3 regions of the Thioalkalivibrio sp. AKL12 genome follow, and region 3 is predicted to be linked to each of the others. Evidence: riboswitches for the same ligand, from Rfam matches in the RefSeq annotation. Region 3 holds a riboswitch; each other region holds the start of a gene.
What was found. Region 3 has a riboswitch for cobalamin ahead of bluB (5,6-dimethylbenzimidazole synthase). Riboswitches for the same ligand answer to the same signal wherever they lie in the genome.
Positions count from the first base shown of each region.

Region 1 (7,222 bases), on a different contig from region 3:
CGTTCGGTGGAGGATGACTGCCAGCGCCGGGCCGTTTGCCGCAGTACGCGCCATTGCGAGGGTCCGAGGGGCTGCGGGTACCACAGGGCAAACAACGCCAGCATCACGTCCACGCCAAATTCGTCCTGCCAGCGCATCAGACGTTCGCGAGCGGTGCGATCGACCCACAGTGCGTCGGCGAATGCCCAGAAGGCGTCGAAGTCCGTGGCCGGCTCCGGGGTGTCCCCGGCTTCAGGCACTGCTCGCGGCGGAGGTGAAGGTGACCCCGGCCGTGTTGCGCAGGCCGTCGGGCTGGAGGATCTCCAGGTCCCGGGTGTGCAGGTTGATTACGCCCTGGTTGCGCAGCTGAGTAAACAACCGGCTGATGGTTTCCTGGGTCAGGCCCAGGTGGTTGGCGATGTCTGCCCGGGACATGGGCAGGTAGAACCGTTCGGGGGACAGGCCGCGGGCGCGATGACGCTCCGACAGGGCGATCAGGAAGGTCGCCAGACGCTGCTCCGCGGTACGTTGGCCGAGCAAGGCGTGCAGGCTTTCGTCCTGGGCCAGTTCCTGACTCATCACGCTCATCATGTGCTGGCGGAAGGTCGGCAGGCGGCCGGCGAGGTCGTCGACATGCCCGTAGGGCACGGCGCAGACGCTGGTGGACTCCAGCGCAATGGCACTGACCGGATGCTTGCCGGAGTGGATCGCGTCCAGCCCCAGGAGGTCGCCGGCCAGCGAGAAGCCGGTGATCTGTTCGGTCCCGTCATCGGAGATCAGCACCGTTTTCAGTGCCCCGGTGCGGACCGCGTACAGCGCTTCGAACTTGGTCCCCATGGTGAACAGGGGCGCACCCTTGGCGATCGGCCGGCGTTGCTGGACGATTTGGTCGAGTTGCCAGAGTTCATCCTGGGGCAGGCCCATAGGCAGGCAGAGCTGGCGCAGGGTGCAGTGCTGGCAGGCTTGAGTGGGTCGTAGCGTCATGGGTGCAGGGTAGCCGTTTTTTCGACGTTGGGGAAAGCGATTTTCGGGGTATGCCATCGGGGGCGGGAATGCGGTACTGTCCCCAAGGGTTGTAGGCGATTACAGAAGGTTTTGCCGTCGGTCAGGGGGTCGCGCCCCGAGATGACTCGGGGTCCCCTCCCTCCGGCGGCTGCGTGGACAATGCGGACCATCGGTAATTAGACTGAGTCTAAAATTTGCGGCATGGTGAGGGTCGGCATTACGCGTGGGGGCTGAGAGACCCGACTGCCAGAACAAGGACAGGGGGAGCGATGATCGAGCGGTTACTGGAGCAATACATACGCTACGGGACCTTCGTGCTGCGGCATCCGGATGGCCGTGAGCAGCGTTTCGGGAACGGCGCGCCGGAAGTAACCATGCAGGTGCATGACAGGGCGGCGTTGCGCAAGATTGGGCGCGACCCGGGCTTCCAGCTGGGCGAGACCTACATGGACGGCCTGTGGTCGCCCGGCCCCGAGGGCCTGCAGGTGTTCCTCGACGTGGCCATGCGCAACTTCGCGCCGATGTTCAAGCAGCGGGTCAACCCTGCAGTGCGCATGCTGCGGGCCCTGATCGAGCAGGGCAACAAGGTGGCGCGCTGCTACCAGAACATCGCCCATCACTACGACGTCGATGAGTGGCTTTATCGTCAGTTCCTGGACGAGGGCATGTTCTACAGCTGCGCCTATTTCGAGCGCCCGGATATGACGCTGGAAGAGGCGCAGCAGGCCAAGTGCGCGATGCTGCGCAAGAAGCTGATGCTGGAGCCGGGGATGCGCGTGCTCGACATCGGTTGCGGCTGGGGCGGTCTGGCCTTCCATCTCGCCGAGCATGCCGACGTGCAGGTAGACGGCGTGACGCTGTCGAAGGAGCAGCTGCGGGTTGCCCGTGACGAGGCCAAGCGTCGGGGGCTCGAGGATCGAGTGCGGTTTCTCTATCAGGACTACCGCGAACACGACGACCAGTACGACCGCATTGTCAGCGTCGGCATGTTCGAGCATGTGGGCACGCCCAACTACGAGACGTTCTTCCGGCGCGTGCATGATCTGCTGAAGCCGGAAGGCATCGCGGTGCTGCACACCATCGGGCGTCAGGAGCCGCCCGGCACTTCCAACCCGTGGTTGAGCAAGTACATCTTCCCGGGCGGGTATACGCCGGCCCTGTCCGAGGTGATGGGCGCGCTGGAGCCCACGCCGCTGTGCACCACCGATATCGAGTTCTGGCGCCTGCATTACGCCGAGACGCTGGCCGAGTGGTATCGTCGCTTCCAGAAGGTGCGGGCCGAGGCCGTCGAACGCTTCGATGAGCGTTTCTGCCGCATGTGGGAGTTCTACCTGGCGAGTTGCGAGGGCACCTTCCGCTGGTGGGATCAGGTGGTGTTCCACGTGCAGATGGCCAAGCAGCAGGATGCGGTGCCGCTGACCCGCGATTACCTCTATCGGGACGATGCCCCCGAAGTGATCTCCACACCGCCCGGGAAGGCCCGGGCACAGCGCAGCGACGCCGCCTGAGGGCGCATCGGACGCGCCGGGCCGCTCGCGCGAGTATCGCCCGGCGCGCGCGAACCGAACACGGTTTCCCTACACTAAGGGGAGCGTTGCGGCCATGCCGGCGGTAACCACCCATTCCGGAGCAGGTGCGCGTGTTCGGTCGCTTTCGTAAACGCAGGGAGGCACAGGGCCAGGAAAGCCCGCAGGCCGGCGGACCGTCACAGGAGCACGTCCTGATCGAGGCGGCCGGGCGCAGCCGCATTACAGAGGTGGCTGCCACCGCACGGCGCGTACCCTGGTCGCTGAACTTTCTCCAGTTGCTGTGGGCCGCCGGGCCGGTCACGTTCCTGGCGATGCAGGGCGGCTACTTCCTCGGTTTCGGCCACGCCGCCCCGGCACAGAACTTCATCTTCTTTGCCGTTTACACCCTGCTGTTCGGGGTCATCGGCCTGGTCGCGCGCTTCGTCGCGGATGCCACACGGGGCAAGCGCCAGGAGCGCTCGCGCGATCAGCTGCGCAACACCATCGACTTGCTGCCCGATCTGCTGTTCGTTACCCGCGACCTGGCGATGGGCGAGATGACCCCGGACATGCGCCGGCGCAAGGCAGCCCAAGTCCTGCTGCACGAAGTGGATATCGCCCCCGAGGCCGTGGCGGTCGCGGTGCGCGAGATGACCGGCGATGCCAGCCTGGCGGCCGCCGCGGAGCAGATCGAGATTTATCGTCGCCTGGGGCTGCGCTCGCGCGTCGCGGATCTGGTGGATGCGACCGAGGACTCCCGGCTCGCGGCCCTGGAGAAGCTGCATCACGAGGCGCCGGAGGTTGCGGATCTCCTGCGCGACCGCCTGCGGGGCGTGGCGCCAACCCAGGAGGACGGTGTGCGCCGGGTGGATCAGTTCCTGGATCGACTGTTCTCCGCCGCGGACGCCGATGACCTGGCGCGCTGCACCCTCGACGACGTACAAGCGATCTTTGTCCTCGCCTTCGAGTTGGTGAACGGACGCCAGATCAAGCGGCTGAGCTTCGAATGGTCGGGGGGCTGGCAGCTCGGGGCGGCCCTGGACCGCCTCGAATCCCAGGGCAACCGCTTCCGTGTGGCTCAGGCCGGGGTGGTCAGCCGCCTGCGCTCGCTCGGCATCCTGCTGTCCCAGCACGAGGCGTCGGGCCTGGATCCACAGGCGCTGCGCGAGCCGGTCGTCAGCCTGGGTCGTCAGGTGCTGGAGGCGGTGCAGCGTCTGGAGGATCTCGAACCTTCGGAGAATTCGCCGGATGGGCAGATGCTGGGGCTCGCCCTGCGTCGGGTCGAGGACCTGCGCGAGGCGCGCGATCAGCTGATGCAGGCGCAAAGCCGCTACACCAACGCCGTGGAACGCTGGGAGGCCCTGCGCCGGGCGCAGGTCGAGAAGCGCGGCGAGAAGCGCTGGTTCAAGCGCAGCGTGCGCGGCATCCGGGTGAGCGAGGAGCTGATCGAGCTGACCGACGACCAGAAGCTGAAACTGGCCAGCCACTTCTGCTCTTTCCTCAAGGAACTCAAGATCGAGCGCGAGGGTGACCTGTTTTACTTTGGCGGCTCGGCACTGGATGCGGAGACCGCCAAGCGGATCGGGATCCAGCTCGCCTTGATCATGGAGCCGCTGGTGGATCTTACGAATCCCAGTATCCAGCGCGCGATCTATGCCAACCCCGCGGCCTATCTGGGCGGGCTCTACGTGGGCATGAGCGCGGATGCTAAGGCAGGCCTGGGCTCGGCCATGGTGCGCAAGGTCCGGCAGGATCTCGGGCGCATGGCCGAGTGGCTGGCGCTGCGCCTCACACGCATTTATCACCTGCCATTGAGCGATCCCATGCGTGACTTCCTGGTCGATCACTACGGCGCCAATCGCGAGCGCCTGGACATGCTGGCCACCCACCCCGGGGACGAGTCGCATCCGGTGGCTTTACGCGCCGAGCGCTCCCCCGAGTTCGACGCCATGTTGCAGGACAAGACCTGGGGATTGCTGCTCAAGCGCGGGGCACGCTACTTGCACGCCGAGGAACGCCGCCGCCGGTGATCGGCGGCGACACGCGAGCCTGCCAGCGTCATGCGAGAGCGCCTGGTGGGTGGGTTGGAGGCTGGTAATTTTGCACCCAACTGTGTAGGGTTCGCTGCGTTCCTCGGTGCCCGACCAGGCCTGGCTTGGCGGGTTAAACGGGAAGATCGGTGAGTCTCCGACGGGCCGCAAGGCCCGGAGACGAATCCGACGCTGCCCCCGCAACGGTGATCGAGCGAGAGACCGCCAGTCGGTCTCTGATGGTCGCGGCCAGTGCCACTGAACATGATGTTCGGGAAGGCGCCGCACCGGACGCTCGTCAGCCCGGAGACCGGCCAGGGAATGATCGCGCGGCATGCGGCGGGCATGCGAGGCGGATGATCGTGCCGGGCCGTTCGCCGGTCCTGGCCGATCCCCCTCGTGTCTGTCTCCCCCTGTCTGCGCGATCCCGACGAATCAACGGCGTGCGGGCGGCTCGCCGGGAGACTCTACAAAATGAAACGCACAGCACTTTCCGCGGCCATCCTGCTGGCCACTAGTCCCGCCTTGGCGGACACACCGAATACCGACGATGCCCAGACGCTGGAGACCGTCCAGGTCACCGCCTCGCGCATCTCCCAGACAGTGGACGAGACGCTCGCTTCGGTGACCATCATCGACCGCGAAGAGATCGAACGCCTGCAACCCCTGCAGTTCACCGATCTGTTGGAGGGGCGCGCGGGGATCGAAACCTCCCAGAACAGCGCCTTCGGCAAGTCCACTTCGGTGTATACGCGTGGCACGAGTTCCGACCATACGCTGCTGTTGATCGACGGCGTGCGCATGGGTTCCGCGACGACGGGCGGCGCAAGCTGGCAGTTCCTGCCTCCGGAAGAGATCGAGCGGGTGGAGATCGTGCGCGGTCCGCGCACCAGCATCTACGGTTCCGATGCGATTGGTGGCGTGGTGCAGACCTTCACTCGCGAAGGCCGCAAAGGGCCTCCGAAAGTCAACGCGTTTGTCGGCGGTGGCAGTTTGAATACCCGCGAGGCCGGGGTTGGTGTCGCGGGTGGTACCGAGAGCACGAACTACAGTTTCTCGCTCAGCCACTTCGCGACCGACGGCATCAATGTGCAGGACGATGTCGGTGACGACGACCGGGATGGCTACGACAACACCTCGTTGGCAACCAAGGTCTCGCACCGTCTGGATAATGGCGTCGAGTTCTTCGGGAATATCCTTTATTCGGAGGGCACGACCGAATTCGACGGTACCGAAGATGAAACCGATTTTCGGCATGCCGCCCTTCGTGCTGGCTTGCGAGTGCCTGTAACCCCCCTTTGGGACACCGAACTCAGTGTTAGTCACAGTCGCGATGAGAACGATAATTTCAGCGAAGGCGTCTTTTCGTCGCGCTTCAATACGAAACGCGACGGCGTGGATTGGCGAAATGATTTCGAGATAATGGACCGTGTTTATTTGATTGCCGGGCTTGATGCATATGAAGACCGGGTCGATAGCACGGCTGATCACGTTGAAGATTCGCGCTACAACGTCGGTGCGTACTCGGTGCTGCGCACGGAAGTGGGTGACCATGACTTGGAGGGCAGTATTCGCCATGACACCAATGAGCAGTTTGGTAGAAAAGTAACCGGGCAGGTTGCTTGGGGAGTGCAGGCAACGGACGCACTGAGATTGCGTGCTTCCTACGGTACTGCCTTCAAGGCTCCAACTTTCAATGATCTCTATTTCCCAGAATCGTCGTCGTCATTCGGGACATATCGAGGTAACCCGGGGCTAGCTGCAGAGGAATCTGAGACCGTCGAGATTGGAATGCGTTACAGCGTCAGGGGCGTTCACCTTGATTTAAGCATTTTCGAGACCCATGTTGATGGTCTTATCCAATACCAGTGCGTTGCGAATTGTAACGACCTCAATCCGGCTACGGATGTGAACGAGCCTCGAAATGTTAATGAGGCACGGATTCGTGGGTTGGAGATCGAGGGAGGGCACGATATAGGAGCATGGAGCTCTCGTGCTGCGCTGACGCTACTGGATACAGAGAATCGAGACACTGGTAACGAATTGTCTCGCCGCTCTCCGGTGACTGCTCGCTTCGACCTCGATCGTCAATTCCAACGCATTTCTCTGGGAGCGTCATTAATCGCGAAGAGTCGTGCAAAGGAAGATCTTTTCGGTGGGGGGCAGGCACGTTTATCCGGCTACGGCCTACTGAATCTGCGCGCGAGCTATCAGATTGCGCCGGAATGGCAGCTGCAGGCTACGGTCAACAATGTGTTCGACAAGGACTACGAGACCGCCGGGGCGTACAACCAGCCGGGCCGGGCCGCGTTCGTGAAACTGCGCTACCAGCAGAGGTGATTCATGGGTAATCGACTTTCGAAGATTGCGACCCGTACGGGTGACGAAGGCCGGACTGGGCTGGGTGACGGCTCGCGGGTGGACAAGGATAGCCACCGGGTCGAGGCGTTTGGCGACGTGGATGAGCTGAATAGTGTCGTGGGCCGGTTGCTGGTCCACGACCTGCCGGAGGAGGTGCGGCGCTCGCTCGCGCTGGTACAGCACGAGTTGTTTGATCTCGGCGCGGAACTGGCAGTGCCAGGGCACCAGGCCCTCCCGGACGCTTCCGTGGAGCGGCTGGATGTGGAGTTGGAGTCCTTCAACGACGATCTGCCCGCCCTGAAGGAGTTCATCCTTCCGGGGGGGGGTCCCGCTACGGCC
Region 1 is NZ_KB898892.1:140,715-147,936, forward strand. It holds gene D579_RS0104365 (DUF2390 domain-containing protein) at 1-239, opposite strand, end outside; gene fnr (fumarate/nitrate reduction transcriptional regulator Fnr) at 232-963, opposite strand; gene D579_RS0104375 (cyclopropane-fatty-acyl-phospholipid synthase family protein) at 1,254-2,492, shown strand; gene D579_RS0104380 (hypothetical protein) at 2,624-4,522, shown strand; cobalamin riboswitch at 4,610-4,856, shown strand; gene D579_RS0104385 (TonB-dependent receptor domain-containing protein) at 4,997-6,862, shown strand; gene D579_RS0104390 (cob(I)yrinic acid a,c-diamide adenosyltransferase) at 6,866-7,222, shown strand, end outside.
Region 1: it holds a riboswitch for cobalamin, as region 3 does, so the genes downstream of both, D579_RS0104385 (TonB-dependent receptor domain-containing protein) here and bluB (5,6-dimethylbenzimidazole synthase) in region 3, are expected to answer to the same signal.

Region 2 (7,222 bases), on a different contig from region 3:
GAACGTGCCGGGGGCGAGCTGCCCTGGGGCTGGAGTCAGGAGATGAACGGGAGCTCATGAGGATGACCAGTCTAGCCACGAACAGCGAACGAACGCCATGGCTGAACATTGTCGGTGTGGGCGCGGACGGCCTGTCCGGACTGGCAACGGAGGCCCGTGAGGCCGTTGCGCAGGCGACCACGGTGATCGGTGGGGCCCGGCATCTGGAGATGCTGCCGCCGCAGCCGGGGCAGGAACGTCTGCTGTGGCCCTCGCCGCTGGAGACTGCTCTCGACTGGATCGAGGCGCGAGCGGGGAAGCCGCTGTGCGTGCTCGCCAGCGGCGATCCGTTTTGGTTCGGGGTTGGCACGACATTGCTGCGGCGTTTCCCGGTGGAAGCCACCCGCGTGTTTCCGGTGCCATCGGCGTTCAGCCTGGCCGCCGCGCGCATGGGCTGGCCGCTACAGGAGACCCGCTGCCTGTCGGTCCACGGCCGGCCCATGGAGGCGCTGCGCCCGTGGCTGCACGACGGCGCGCGGCTGCTGATCCTCAGCCGCGACGGTGAGACGCCTGGCGAGTTGGCCCAGTGGCTCGATGAATTGGGTTTCGGGGCCTCGACCCTGACCGTTCTGGAACAACTGGACGGGGCCTCGGAGCGCGTAGAGGCCGCCACGGTGGCGGAATGGAGGACATGTGGGGTGGATCCGCTGAACACGATCGCCCTGGAATGCCGTGCGTCCTCGACGGCCTCCGTGATCGCGGCGAGCGCCGGCCGGCCGGAGGATCAATTCGAGCAGGACGGGCAGATTACCAAGCGCGAGGTGCGTGCGGTAACGCTGGCCCTGCTGGCGCCCGGGCGTGGCGAGTGCCTGTGGGACATTGGCGCCGGGTCGGGGTCTGTCGGTATCGAGTGGATGCTGGCGGATCCAGCGAACCGCGCCGTGGCCATCGAGCCGCGTGCGGAGCGGCTGGAGCGGGTCCGGCGCAATGCGCGTGCCCTAGGGGTCCCGGCCCTGCAATGTATCTCCGGGCGCGCGCCGGAGGCGCTGGATGATCTGTCTGCCCCCGACGCGATCTTCATCGGGGGTGGGCTGACGATGCCCGGGCTGGTGGAACACTGCGTGGAGAGCCTGCGCCCGGGGGGGCGCCTGGTCGCCAACAGCGTGACGGTGGAAGGCGATGCGGTGCTGGCGGCGACGCGCGAGCGCCATGGTGGCGAGCTGACACGGATCAATGTGAGTCGCTCGGAACCGCTGGGCGCGATGTCGGGCTGGAAACCGCTGCGGCCGGTGACCCTGTGGTCCCTGCACCGGAGTTGAACCAGGCGGGATCCTGGGTCGTGCCAGGCGTCGGCTTTGCCTCTGCCTGTACGACGCGGGAGCTGGAGGGTCTGATTCGTGCGGTTCTGGCCGAGGCCCGCGCCATGCCGGGAGTGGAGCGTGCCGGGGCGATCGGGGCCCGGCAGCTGGCGGCGCCGGCGCACAAGAGCGACAGCGCCATGCTGGCGACGGTGGCGTGCGAGCTGGAACTGGAACTCGTATTTCTGTCCGCGGCCGCGCTGGCGGACTGCGACGGCGTAGTGCTTACGGAGTCGCGGCGGGCACGTGCAACCGCCGATGTCGGGTCGGTGGCCGAGGCGGCGGCGCTGGCGGCAGCCGGCGCAGGCGCGCGTTTGCTGTTGCCGCGTCGTCTGTCAGCGCGGGCCAGCTGTGCGGTGGCCTGGGTCGATGCCCATCACCTATCCAAGGAGTCATCATGACGGTTCATTTTGTCGGAGCGGGGCCGGGTGCCGCGGACCTGCTGACCCTGCGCGGGCGCGATCGCATTGCGGCCTGTCCGGTATGCCTGTACGCGGGTTCACTGGTACCCGAGGCCGTGCTGGAGCATGCGCCGGAGGGGGCGCGTGTGATCAACACCGCGCCGTTGACGCTGGACGCGATCATGGACGAGATCCAGCGCGCGCATGCGGCCGGTGAGGATGTCGCACGACTGCATTCCGGCGATCTGTCGGTGTACAGCGCCCTGGGCGAACAGATCCGCCGCCTGGAGGCGGCCGGGATCGACTACACCATCACCCCGGGCGTGCCGGCGTTTTCCGCGGCCGCGGCGACCCTGGGGCGCGAACTGACCGTGCCGGAGGTGGCACAGTCGGTGGTGCTGACGCGTACGCCGGGACGGGCCTCGTCGATGCCGGAGCGCGAACGGCTGGAGGCTTTCGCCGCGACCGGGGCGACCCTGGCGATCCACCTATCGCTGCACAATATCGAGACCGTGGTCGAGGACCTGCGTCCGCACTACGGCTGCGACTGTCCGGTGGCGATCGTCTTCCGCGCCAGCTGGCCGGACGAGACCGTGGTGCGCGGTTCGCTGGGCAATATCGTGGAACGGGCAGTGGCCCTGACCACGCGGCGTTCGGCGCTGATCCTGGTGGGGCCGGCGCTGGATCCGGGCGATTTCCGCGACAGTGCGCTGTACGACCCGGCGCACGTGCGCCGTTATCGGGGCATGGACGGGGACTAAGCGTCGCGTCTTCGATCTTCCGCAGGCAGGGACGATCCCGGTGAGCGTTGTGGAGGCCCCGGTGTTCGCCTGCAAGCAGGCTCCTTGTGTCTTGCGGTTCACGGCGATGTGGCAGCCTGCTTGCAGGCGAAGGTGGTTGCTTCCTGGTCAGGATTACGGAAAGGGGCCGCCAGGCGGCCCCTTGGTTCCTACCCGGTTCAGCGGCGGCGGTAGTTGTCGTGACAGGCCAGGCAATGGTGGCGCACGCCGTTCAGGGCCTCGGTGGCGCGAAGCTGGAAGTCTTCGTTCCCCAGGTCCTCGGCCGACTCCACCTTGCGCTGTAGTTGTTGGGCGGCCTCGCGGTAGGCGGCCTTGTACTCGGCGAAGTCCGGGTCTTCCCAGGCCGCGGGCAGGGCTCCGGGTTCGCCGTGCCGCGCGGGTGTCTCGCGTGCGAACCAGGTTTCGATGTCGTCGGCGCGGCGCGCCAGTTCCTCGGCCAGATCGGGCAGACGTCCGGCGAATGGTGCGCCATAACGCAGGATCTGCTCGATGCTGCGGTAGGTGGCGGATGTGCCCTGCATGCTCTGCTGACGGAAGCGCTGGAAGGCCTCGGTGGCGTCCACTGTGTCCGGGTCGTCCAGGGTCTCGCTGTAGTCGTCACCCCAGGGCCCGGGCATCGGAAGCGTCACCTCGCCGGCATGGGCGACGGTGGCGGCGAGCAGGATCAGGACAAGGCCGGTGACCCGGAGGGCCGGTGTGAAGGTGGTTCTAGTCATGTCGGATCTCCTTTCCGGTTTCAGAAGCGGAACTGGTGCTGCAAGTGCAGCTCCCAGTCTGAAGTGCCAGCGTCGCGGTCCAGCCACATCAATTGGGTCTTTTGTCGCTGGCCGCGGTGATACCAGTTGAGGCCGGCGCCCCATTCGCGCTGCCAGCGCTCGTCGGTGCCGAGGTCGTCGCCGGCGTCGTGGCGCAGCACAGCGTGGCGCGCGGCGACCTCTAGCCCCTCCCAGGGCAGTGCCTGGGCCAGCTCGAGTTCGGCGCCCAGGTCGTGGTAGGAGGGACCGTGATCGGGCGATACGTCGCGGCGGAAGGCGGCGACTGAAATGGCGGTGCGGGCAAACTTGACGACGCTGTCGGCCGTTGCGGTGACCCAGTCGGCGCGTTGCTGATTTACCTGGTTCTCCCGTCCGCGAGTCCAGTCGCGCAGGTGATTGCGGTTCGCCGCCTGCAGGCCGACGCCGTGGGCCACCGTATGCTCGACCGGCTTGCCGACGGTCGTGTTGTCGCGCGGAAGGGTACCTACCGGTGCCCAGGCCCCCCGAGCGCTGAACAGGTGGCCGGAGGTGGACGGTCGGTCATCCCGCTGGTCAAGGCGGCCGCGACCGTCAAACACGCCGATGGCCCAGGCCCGGTCGTCGCCGTCGCCCCCCAGTAGGGTGACGCCGGTATCGCGTCCGGCCGGGACCTCGAACTGATTCCCCGCGATGCTCAACTCGGTGAACAGCCGGTTGGGGCCGCCGATGTCCCGCGGCAGACCGAAGGGCACGGTGAACTGGCCGGCGCGCAGGTCGAGGGACTCGGTCAGCGCGTATTGGAGCCAGACATCGCGCATCGAGAGCTCGCCGCTGCTGAAGTCGGGCTGCAGGCGAAAACTAAGATCGGGGTGGAAGAGGGTGCCCGTCGTATCCAGCCAGGCGCGGCGAAAGTCGAATTCGGTGGTGGTTCCCTCGTCGCCCCGCTCGATGGCGTAGCGGCCCTGGATGAGCGGGTCCAGGGTGATGGCGAAGTCGTCGGCTTCGCTTCCGAATTCGAACTGTGCCTGGAGGGGGGAAGCCCCGCCACTGGCGATCAACAGGCCGAGAAGGGTCGGGGCCGGAGCCAGGAGTGGCGGCCGGCCGGGTCGTCGGGTCGGTTTGTTCAAAGTCATTCTCCCTGGGACGCACACCCCGTGCGCCGTGGATGGAATGACGCTGGGTGGGCCAGGGGAGGTCGGGGACTATAGACACAGCGAGCCCGACCCGACCGCTTGCCCGCCGCAGCGTCAGGTTTCCTCCTGGCCGGTCTCCGGACTCGTGAAGCGGGCGGGGGTGCCCGGGCGGATCGCCTTCCCACGCCGAATTGCGGCGCAGTGGTTGTCGATCCGTTGTCTTCACCTACCGTTGCGGGGGCAGTGCCGGCATTGCGAACGGCAGTTCGCGCACCGGCTTCCCGATTATCCCCGGCGATGGAACGCCAGGGCACCTGGAGGCGGGGCGAAGGGTACTGGTGTGCAAACAGGCCGGCAAGAGGCGCGTTTGATGAGCGACCAACCGCAATGATTGATCTGGATCAACGGGCGGGCTGATTTCGCTGGTCGATCGAATACCGGGTCGATAGGGTGGGATTCAGGTGATTTGGACCGAGTCTATATCGGTCTTCGCCGACACCGATCCAATCTCAGGGAGACGCGCCATGATTCGACGTTCTTATCTTCGTAGCGCCATCTTTTCGGCCTGCACCGCCCTGGCGCTGGGCGTGGCCGCGCCCGCCGTGGCGGATACCGACTACTCGCAGTACCGGGATGTGTTCGAGCCGCTGCCGGCGCTGCCGCCGATCCCGGCGGACAACTCGATGACGAAGGAGAAGATCGAACTGGGCAAGATGCTGTTCTTCGAGCCGCGCATCTCCAGTTCGGGCGTGATCTCCTGCGCGACCTGCCACAACCCGGCGCTGGGCTGGGCGGATCGTATCCCGCGTGCGGTGGGTCATGACGGCCAGGTCGGCGAGCGCAACACCCCGACGGTGCTGAACTCCGGCTTCTTCACGGCACAGTTCTGGGACGGTCGCGAGGACGACCTGGAAGGCCAGGCGCTGGGTCCGATCCAGGACGCGATCGAGATGGCGATGCCATTGGAGGACGCAATCGAGCGTCTGGAAGAGTTCAACGAGTACCAGGAGAAGTTCGAGGCCGCCTATCCGGACTATGACGGTGACAACGTGATCAATGCCGATCACGTGGCCCATGCGCTGGCGACCTTCCAGCGCACGCTGAACACCCCGAACTCGCCGCTGGATCGCTGGCTGGTCGGGGACGAGGGCGCGATGAGCGAGCAGCAGATGCGCGGCATGAAGCTGTTCGCGGATAACGGCTGCGTCGCCTGCCACCGTGGCCCGGCACTGACCGACAGCCACTTCCATCGCATCCAGGTGCCGGGCTCGGAAGACGAGGGCCGTTACCTGGTGACCGGGGAGGAGAGTGATCGCTTTGCCTTCAAGACCCCGACCCTGCGCAACGTGGCCCTGACCTACCCCTACATGAACAACGGCGAGACCGCCACGCTGGACGAGGCGATCCGCATCATGGGGCAGGAGATGCTGGGCATGGAGTTTAGCGACGATGAAGTCGCGGACCTGGAGGCCTTCATGCACGCGCTGACCGGTGACATGCCGCAGTTCGAGATCCCGTCACTGCCATAAGCGACCGGTCGCCACTGGCGATGACAAGCCCCCTCCGGGTCCGGAGGGGGCTTTTTTGTGTCGCCTATTCGACGGTGATGGTGATCTTGTCGGAGGTCACTGGCGGGTCGAAGCTGAGGTGGCGGTAGTCCATGAAGAGCAATTGCAGGGTGTGGGTGCCTGGTTCCAGTTCGATTTCGCCTTCCGTCTGACCGCCTCCGAAGTGGCGCTTGTGGTCGGAGAAGGGGAGCGAGGCATCCAGGTCGACCTCGTCCAGCGGCTGGTTCACCAACAGGTGGTGATGCCCGGTGTTGTCGGCCTCGACGCCGGCCGGGGCCACGCCCATGCCGCGCAGGCCCATCTGGATCCGCACGGGACTCTCGACGGTGTCGCCATCCTGCGGGCTGATGAAATATACCTTGGCTTCATCGGCGGCCGAAACGCGCTCCATGCTGGTGGCGCTGCCAGCGGCCAGGGCGAATCCCCCGGTGACCAGAGCGATGGTTGCAAGTTGGGTGAGCGAAACCGGTTTCATTAGGACTCCTTTGGGCGGCGCAGGCCCCTGTGGTTGCCTGTCTTGAGTATAGCCAACCGAAACCGGGCTGCAGGGTCATCGGGGAGTATCGTTCTGCTACCCTAGTTCCCCCTATTCTTGCTACCCCTGATCGAGTGTCCTGCGCATGAGTTTCCGTACCCGCTTTGCTCCCAGTCCCACCGGCTATCTCCACATCGGTGGTGCCCGTACCGCGCTCTTCTCCTGGCTGTATGCCCGCCACCATGGGGGCGAGTTCGTGCTGCGCATTGAAGACACTGACCTGGAACGTAGTACTGCGGAGTCGGTGAACGCGATCCTGGAGGGCATGAACTGGTTGGGTCTGACCTATGACCACGGCCCGTTCTATCAGACCGAACGGTTCGACCGGTATCGCGAAGTGATCGAGCAGCTGATGGCCGCTGGCCACGCCTACCGCTGCTACTGCTCGAGGGAAGAGCTGGACGCGATGCGCGAGGAGCAGAAGGCGCGCAAGGAGAAGCCGCGCTACGACGGTCGCTGCCGCGCCCGTACCGAGCCGCGCGAGGGCGTGGAGCCGGTCATCCGCTTTCGCACGCCGGACGAGGGCGTGACAGTTGTTGACGACATGGTGCGCGGGAAGGTCGCGTTCCAGAATCACGAGCTGGATGACCTCATCATCGCCCGCTCGGATGGCTCGCCGACCTACAACCTGACGGTGGTGGTCGACGACATGGATATGGGCATCACCCACGTGGTGCGCGGCGACGATCACCTGAACAACACGCCGCGCCAGAT
Region 2 is NZ_KB898892.1:163,684-170,905, forward strand. It holds gene D579_RS0104460 (cobalt-precorrin-6A reductase) at 1-58, opposite strand, end outside; gene D579_RS0104465 (bifunctional cobalt-precorrin-7 (C(5))-methyltransferase/cobalt-precorrin-6B (C(15))-methyltransferase) at 63-1,298, shown strand; gene D579_RS0104470 (cobalamin biosynthesis protein) at 1,295-1,738, shown strand; gene cobM (precorrin-4 C(11)-methyltransferase) at 1,735-2,499, shown strand; gene D579_RS0104480 (cytochrome c) at 2,697-3,254, opposite strand; gene D579_RS0104485 (porin) at 3,275-4,405, opposite strand; cobalamin riboswitch at 4,516-4,738, opposite strand; gene D579_RS0104490 (cytochrome-c peroxidase) at 4,930-5,934, shown strand; gene D579_RS0104495 (DUF4399 domain-containing protein) at 5,999-6,448, opposite strand; gene gltX (glutamate--tRNA ligase) at 6,594-7,222, shown strand, end outside.
Region 2: it holds a riboswitch for cobalamin, as region 3 does, so the genes downstream of both, D579_RS0104485 (porin) here and bluB (5,6-dimethylbenzimidazole synthase) in region 3, are expected to answer to the same signal.

Region 3 (7,222 bases):
CAGCGCGTCCCGGCCGCGCCCGGCCAGGGCATAGCCCAGCGCCGTCAGGCGGGCCGGGATCAGGTTCATCGCATCGTCCAGGCGCGCGGCAGCCCAGCCAAACGAGCGAAAACGGTCATTGCGATAGCCCCACATCGCGTCCAGCGTGTTCACCAGCCGATAGGCCACCACGCCCGGCGCGCCAGCCACCAGAAACCAGAAGATCGTGGCGAACAGCGCGTCGTTGCCGTTCTCCAGCACCGACTCGATGGTCGCGCCACTCACCCCGCGCGCGTCCAGGGCCGCCGTGTCGCGACTGACCAGCATGCCGACACCGGTGCGCGCCCCAGACAGGTCATCCTTTTCCAGGGCCTCGGCCACCACCTCCGCATGCTCGTCCAAGCTGCGCCAGCCAATTGCCAGCGTGAGGATCGCCACCGTCAGAACCCAGCCCCAGGCCAGCGAGGCGCCCAGTGCGGCCAGCGCCACCCAGGGCAGGACCAGCGCCGCGAGAAGGAGCGCTCCGCGTACACGACTGGGCGCATGCCAGCGGGATTCGGCCCAGGACGCGAGCTGGCCGAATCCGGCGAGCGGATGGAACCGCCGTGGGTCACCAAACAGTCGGTCCAGGATCAGGGCGCCGATCAAGATCAGAAAGGTACTCATGTGTCGCCACCTCCGGATGGCCCATCCGGACGCGCGGCGGATTCCCGGGCGTCCGTGGACGCAGCCAGCTCGCACGGCGCACCCCAGCGATCCTGGAACACCAGGTCTTCCAGCGGGCGGCGGCTGTCCCAGCCCGCCGTTTCCAGCATCGGCCGGTCATAGAAGCGCTCGACATGCCCGAGGCACAGCACGGCAATGGGGTACCCGCCTTCGGGCATGTCCAGCCGATTGGCCAGCCAGTCCGGATCGAACAGGGAAACCCAGCCCATGCCCAGGCCCTCGGCGCGGGCGGCCAGCCACAGGTTCTGGATCGCACACGCGGCCGAACAGAGGTCCATCTCGGGGAGCGTCCGCCGGCCCAGCACGTAGCGCTCGCGGCCATCGGTCAGGGCCACGACCAGCAACTCGCCCGCCTCGCGGATGCCCTCCAGCTTCAAGCGATGCACGTCGGCCGCGCGCTCGCCACAGGCCTCGGCGGTGCGCGCCTGTTCATCCGCCGCGTGGGCGTGGAGCGCCTCGCGCACCGCCGGGTCGGTAATGCGCAGGAAGCGCCAGGGCTGCATGTACCCCACGCTCGGCGCGCGATGCGCCGCCTCCAGCAGCCGCCGCAGCACCGCTGGATCGACCGGGTCCGGCCGAAAATGGCGCATATCCCGGCGTTCCGCGATCACGCGATAGACGGCCGCAAGCTCATCTTGGGCAAATCCCGAACCCCCGGCATCAGCGCCCGGGCAGGAAGGGTTCTCATTGGCGGGCAACTCGGACTGCATCGGCTTACCGTCAGGGGGACACGACGCGGATGCAGAGGGATCGGGGTGCGGCCACAGGGGGCCCGCACCTACCGACCCTCGCCCACCGCGCGGTCGCAGAAACATCGTCCAGGCCGGTCTCCGGGCTCGCGAGGCCCCGGCAACCCGGGGCGGCAAGTCGCCTTCCCGGGCCGCGTTCGGCCCAGTGGCTTTCGACTTGTCGAGGTCCGAGCGGCCTGCGGAAGCACCCCTCGAACCCACTCGCTTACCGTTGCGGGGGCAGCGTCGGAATGGGGCTGCGGAGGATCTCGCGCCTGCACCGACTTCCCGTTTAACCCGCGCGATCAGTCGCCCGGGCACCTGGTAGCAAGCCGCCAATCATACGCGGCAAGCCCACTGCCGACCAATTGACGCTCCGAGGCGCCCCAGGCTTGCTGCTATGATGCCCCGCTAGTCCAGCGCCAAGTGGCGGCTCCCCAGCCGGCTCGAAGGCGCTTGAACAATCAATCCAATGCGACTGTAAAATCATGCAATTCTGGACTTTCCGAACTCCACTGCTCGCTTGCCTCCTGGGCCTGCTCTCAACCCCGCTGATCGCAATGGCGGACTCAATCACGGTCACTGACGACGATGGCCGCGAGGTCCATCTGGAGCAGCCTGCCGAGCGCATCGTCAGCCTGGCGCCGCACATCACCGAGGTGCTGTTTGCCGTGGGTGCGGGGGACCGCATCGTGGGCGCAACGCAGTACAGCGATTATCCGCCCGAGGCGGAGGCCATCCCGCGGATTGGCGGCTACAGCCGGATTGACCTGGAACGGGTACTGGAAAGGGACCCCGATCTGGTGATCGCGTGGAAGAGCGGCAACTCCGCCTCTCAGGTCGAACGCCTGCGCGAACTGGGACTGCCGGTGTACGTATCGGAACCACGCAGCTTCGAGGGTGTGGCCTCGAGCATGCGGCGCATGGCCACGCTCGCCGGCACGCATGACCAGGGCGAGGCCGCGGCAGAGGACTTCCTGGGCCGAATGGACGCGCTCCGCGCCACGTACGGCGACCGGGACCCGATTCGCGTGTTCTATCAGGTGTGGGAGCAACCGTTGATGACGGTCAATGACGACCACCTGATCGCCGAGGCCATCGCCGTCTGTGGCGGCGTGAACGTGTTCGGCGATCTCGACCGCCTGGTGCCACGCATTGGCCGCGAAGCCGTACTGGATGCCGACCCCGAGGTCATCATCGGCGGCGGCATGGGCGAGGACCGCCCCGACTGGGTGGTCGCCTGGGGCCAATGGGAGGATATGACCGCGGTCCAGCGCGACAATCTGTTCTTCATTCCCCCTTCGCTCCTGCAACGCCATACCGGACGCATCGCGGAAGGCACCGCCCTGATGTGCGAAGAACTCGAACGCGCCCGCGCACGCCGTCCCGCCCCATGACCATGACGGTCCGCCTCGCAGTCTCTCGGAAAGGATATCGCGGGACACCAATGAAGGAGCGTTGTACGTGCGCTGAAGGCAGCGCTCCCGCCGTTCCGGCAACCTACCGCTTCACCCGCCTGGAGCGGAGGGCTACCGCTTGACCCGTTCGTTCCTCCTGGCCCTGGGCGTGCTGTTACCCGCGTCTGTGCTCTCCGTTCTGGTGGCACTGGCCTACGGCAGCGTGCAGATTCCGTTCCCTGACCTGCTGAGTGTCTTCTTCGGCGAGGCCTCGCGACTGCACAGCACCCTGGTACTGGATCTGCGCCTGCCGCGCGCGCTGGCCGCGTTCGCCGCCGGCGGGTTGCTAGGCCTGGCCGGAGCGCTGATGCAGGTCCTGCTACGCAATCCACTGGCCGATCCCTACGTGCTGGGGCTCTCCGGCGGTGCCTCGGTGGGCGCCTTGCTGGCGATGCTGGCGGGGCTGTCCATGTTCTCGGTCTCGGCCGCGGCCTTCGTGGGCGCCCTGCTGTCCACCATTCTGGTGTTCGGCCTGGCCCACGGCACGGGCAGCTGGACCCCGACCCGCCTGCTGCTGACCGGTGTCGTGGTGGCCGCCGGCTGGGGCGCGATGATCAGTTTCATCCTCGCAGTCAGCCCCACTGCGGAGCTCCCGGGCATGCTGTACTGGCTGATGGGCGACGTCTCCCATGCCCGCAACCCCTACCCGGCCTGGGGCGTACTCGTGGTCGTCGCCCTGCTCGCCCTGCCATTTGGCCGCACCCTGAACGTCCTGGCGCGCGGGCCCATGCAGGCCGCGGCCCTCGGAGTGGCCGTACGCCCGGTGGAATGGACGATCTATGTGGTGGCGGCCCTGATCACCGCGACCGCGGTCACCCAAGTCGGCGCGGTCGGCTTTGTCGGGCTGATCGTGCCGCACATGCTGCGTCTGATCTTTGGCAACGACCAGCGCGTGATCCTGCCGGCCTCGGCCCTGGGCGGGGGCATCCTCCTCACCCTGGCCGACACCCTGGCCCGGACGATCATTGCCCCGGAACAATTGCCGGTGGGCGTCATCACCGCGATGCTGGGTGTCCCGGTGTTCCTGTTCCTGCTCTACCGGAGCCGCTGATGCCGCGTACACATCTCCCAGTCCCCGCGGCGACCCAGCCACACGACACGCCGGGCCTTGGCGCGCGCAGCGTCCACCAGGAACCGGGGCCCAAGACCCTGCTCGCGACGCATGACCTTGTCATCGACGTGCCCGAGCGGCCGCCCGGTTCGCCGCTGGACCTGACGGTCGACCCGGGCCAGTGCTGGGGCATCCTGGGCCCGAATGGGGCCGGCAAGAGCACCCTCCTGCAGACCCTCGCCGGCCTGCGGGCCGCGCGTGCCGGAACCATCAAGGTCAAGGGACAATCCATTGCGACCCTCGCCCGCGCGGAACTGGCCCGTCGCCTGGGCCTGGTCTTCCAGACCCACCACGACGGCTTTCCCGCCACGGTGCTGGAGACGGCCCTGATCGGACGCCACCCGTATCTGCGGCCCTGGGATATCGAGTCCTCCGAGGACTACGCCCGCGCCCGGGCGGCACTCGCGGCGATGGATCTCGCCGACCTCGAGGACCGCATGGTGGACACGTTGTCCGGCGGGGAACGCCAGCGCCTGGCAATCGCGACCGTGCTGACGCAGGACCCCAGCCTGCTCCTGCTGGACGAACCCACCAGCCAGCTGGATCTGCATCATCAGGTGGCCGTGCTCAACCGCGTGCAGGCCATCGTCGGTCAGGAAGACCGAGGCGCGGTGCTGGTCCTGCACGACGTCAACCTCGCGGCGCGCTACTGCGATCACCTGCTACTGCTATTCCCTGACGGACAGGCGTGCTGGGGCCCCACGGCCACCATGCTGGTGCCCAGCGCACTGGAGCGCCTGTACAACCAACGCCTGAGCGTGGGCGAGGTGGACGGCCTGCCCGTCTTCCTGCCGCGCAACGAGTAGTCCCCATGGAATTCTTCCGCACCCTGCATTCCGACCTGGATGCCGAAAACCTGCAGCGAAGCCTCACCGTGTCCGCATTACCCGACGCCAGCGGCGCGATCGATACGCTGATCGCCGGCGAGGGCCCCGATGCCGGCGTCGTGTACTGCCTGTGGGGCGAGTTTCGCGTCCATCGGGAAGTCATCAACGGTGGCGTTCGCTTTTCCCTGCCGGAATGCCCGAATGGCCTCGCCTGGACGCTGACCACCGGTCACCCGCCGGAGCCGCGGGCCGTCACCCTGCACCTGACCATCAATCGCCAGGAGCACGACCCGGACTTCGTCGAGAGCCTCGAGGCGTTTGCCGATTCCTGGGAGCTCCCCGTGCCCTGACAGAACGCTCCATGAAGGGAAACGATGCAATTTTCTTTTCGTTTCATGGTCGGTATGGTGCAGATCTGTTGCGAAGGAGAACGCCATGAACCCGACACCGCCGGACAGCGTGAAGACCTCTCATCCCACCCAGGACGGGGCCGGGGTGAAGATTCGGCGCATCCATGATTTCCGCGGCGGCCTGGATCCCTTCCTGATGCTGGACGAACTGAAGGCCAGCGCGCGCGAGGACTACATCGGCGGCTTCCCCTCGCACCCGCACCGCGGTTTCGAGACGCTGACCTACCTGGTCCACGGCGGCCTGACTCACGAGGACTCCATGGGCAACCAGGGCCGCGTCGAGGCCGGCGAGGCCCAGTGGATGAGTGCCGGGCGCGGTGTAATCCACTCCGAGATGCCGCTTCTGGACGCGGACGGCCTGCACGGCTTCCAGCTTTGGGTAAACCTGCCCGCCGCGCGCAAGATGGACCCGCCGCGTTACCGCGACGTGCGCGCCGACGCGATGCGCCACCTGCCGGAAGACGACGATTCGCTGCGCTTCAAGGCCATTGCCGGCTCCTGGCAGACCAGCGCCGGGGACACCGAAGGCGCGCTTCCACAGATCGGCGAAGGCGCCGCCATGGCCGATCTCACGCTACCGGCCGGCTATCGCCTGTCGCTTGCGGTGCAACTGGAAGATCGCGTGCTGGCCTACGTGTTCGACGGCGAGCTGACCGGCCTCGGCACGGGCCAACTGGGCGTCTGGCACGGCCACACCCAGGTCCACCTGATCGCGCAGCAGGATGCCCGGGTACTGCTGTTCAAGGGACGGCCGCTGGGCGAACCGATCGCCCACTACGGCCCGTTCGTGATGAACACCTCCGACGAGATCGAACAGGCCATCAGCGACTACCAGTCCGGCCAGCTCGCCGCCGAACCAGCCAGCATGGACTGACCTCGAACCAGCCCATCATCCCGCAAGTTCCTCGCGCGATTCCCCCCTCTCCGTCATCCCGGAAACCGCCCAGCGGTTATCCGGGATCTCACCGCGTGGCCCAAACCCCCAACCTGCTGCCTGGCACCCGCGCCGGAGATCCCGGCTCTTCGCTCCGCTACGGCCGGGATGACGCCAGGGACGATCACCCGACCGGTACTTGCATCCCCCGCCACCTGACGCTTTCGTCATCCCGGAAACCGCCCGGCGGTTATCCGGGATCTCACCGCGTGGCCCAAAGCCCCCAACCTGCTGCCTGGCACCCGCGCCAGAGATCCCGGCTCTTCGCTCCGCTACGGCCGGGATGACGTCAAGGAAGATCACCCGACCGGTGATCCTTGCTCCCTCGCCACCCATCGCTTTCGTCATCCCGGAAGCCGCACAGCGGTTATCCGGGATCTCACCGCGTGGACCAAGCCCCGACCCGCTGTCTCGCACTCATGCAGAAAACCACGGCTCTTCGGTTCGTTACGGCTGCGGTGAAGGGGCTTTGGGAGCCAAGGTGGCTATGGATGGCGTCGCGGGCCACCCAGCTAGGCTTGGGGCTGGATCCGGTGATCCCACGATCCGTTCCGTGGCGAAGGATGGCCCCGCAACGGGTGCAGGGGCGCTGGTTCGTGGCCGCCCCCCCAGGCCGGCCTCAGCCGCCTTCCTCGATCAGCTCGATGGCGTTGCCGTCGGGATCGCGCACGAATGCGGCCGGGCGCCCGGAACGACTGCGCTCCACGGCAATCCCCGCGCCTTCCAGACGCGCTGCCAGCGCCTCCAGGCCCCGGACGCGCAACGCCAGATGACGGTCCTGACCGCAGCGCACGCCGCGCTCGGTCGGATCGGGGTTCGGCACCTGCAACAGATGCAGCGCCTGTCCGCTCCCCAGGTCATACCACAGACCGGGAAAGTCGAGATCCGGGCGTTCCAGCGGCACCAGGCCAAGCTGCTCCCCGTAAAAGGCCGCCGCCACCCGCGTGTCCGCAATCACCAGGCTTGCGTGATGCAGACGCAGGATACCGGGTTCTAGCCGCTTCGCCGAAGTCATACCCGCATCACCCCCGAGGCCGGTTCGAGCAACAC
Region 3 is NZ_KB898899.1:110,795-118,016, reverse strand. It holds gene cbiB (adenosylcobinamide-phosphate synthase CbiB) at 1-645, opposite strand, end outside; gene bluB (5,6-dimethylbenzimidazole synthase) at 642-1,415, opposite strand; cobalamin riboswitch at 1,509-1,773, opposite strand; gene D579_RS0110310 (cobalamin-binding protein) at 1,994-2,830, shown strand; gene D579_RS0110305 (iron ABC transporter permease) at 2,970-3,941, shown strand; gene D579_RS0110300 (ABC transporter ATP-binding protein) at 3,941-4,807, shown strand; gene D579_RS0110295 (hypothetical protein) at 4,813-5,178, shown strand; gene D579_RS0110290 (pirin family protein) at 5,264-6,112, shown strand; gene D579_RS0110285 (VOC family protein) at 6,792-7,187, opposite strand; gene ispF (2-C-methyl-D-erythritol 2,4-cyclodiphosphate synthase) at 7,184-7,222, opposite strand, start outside.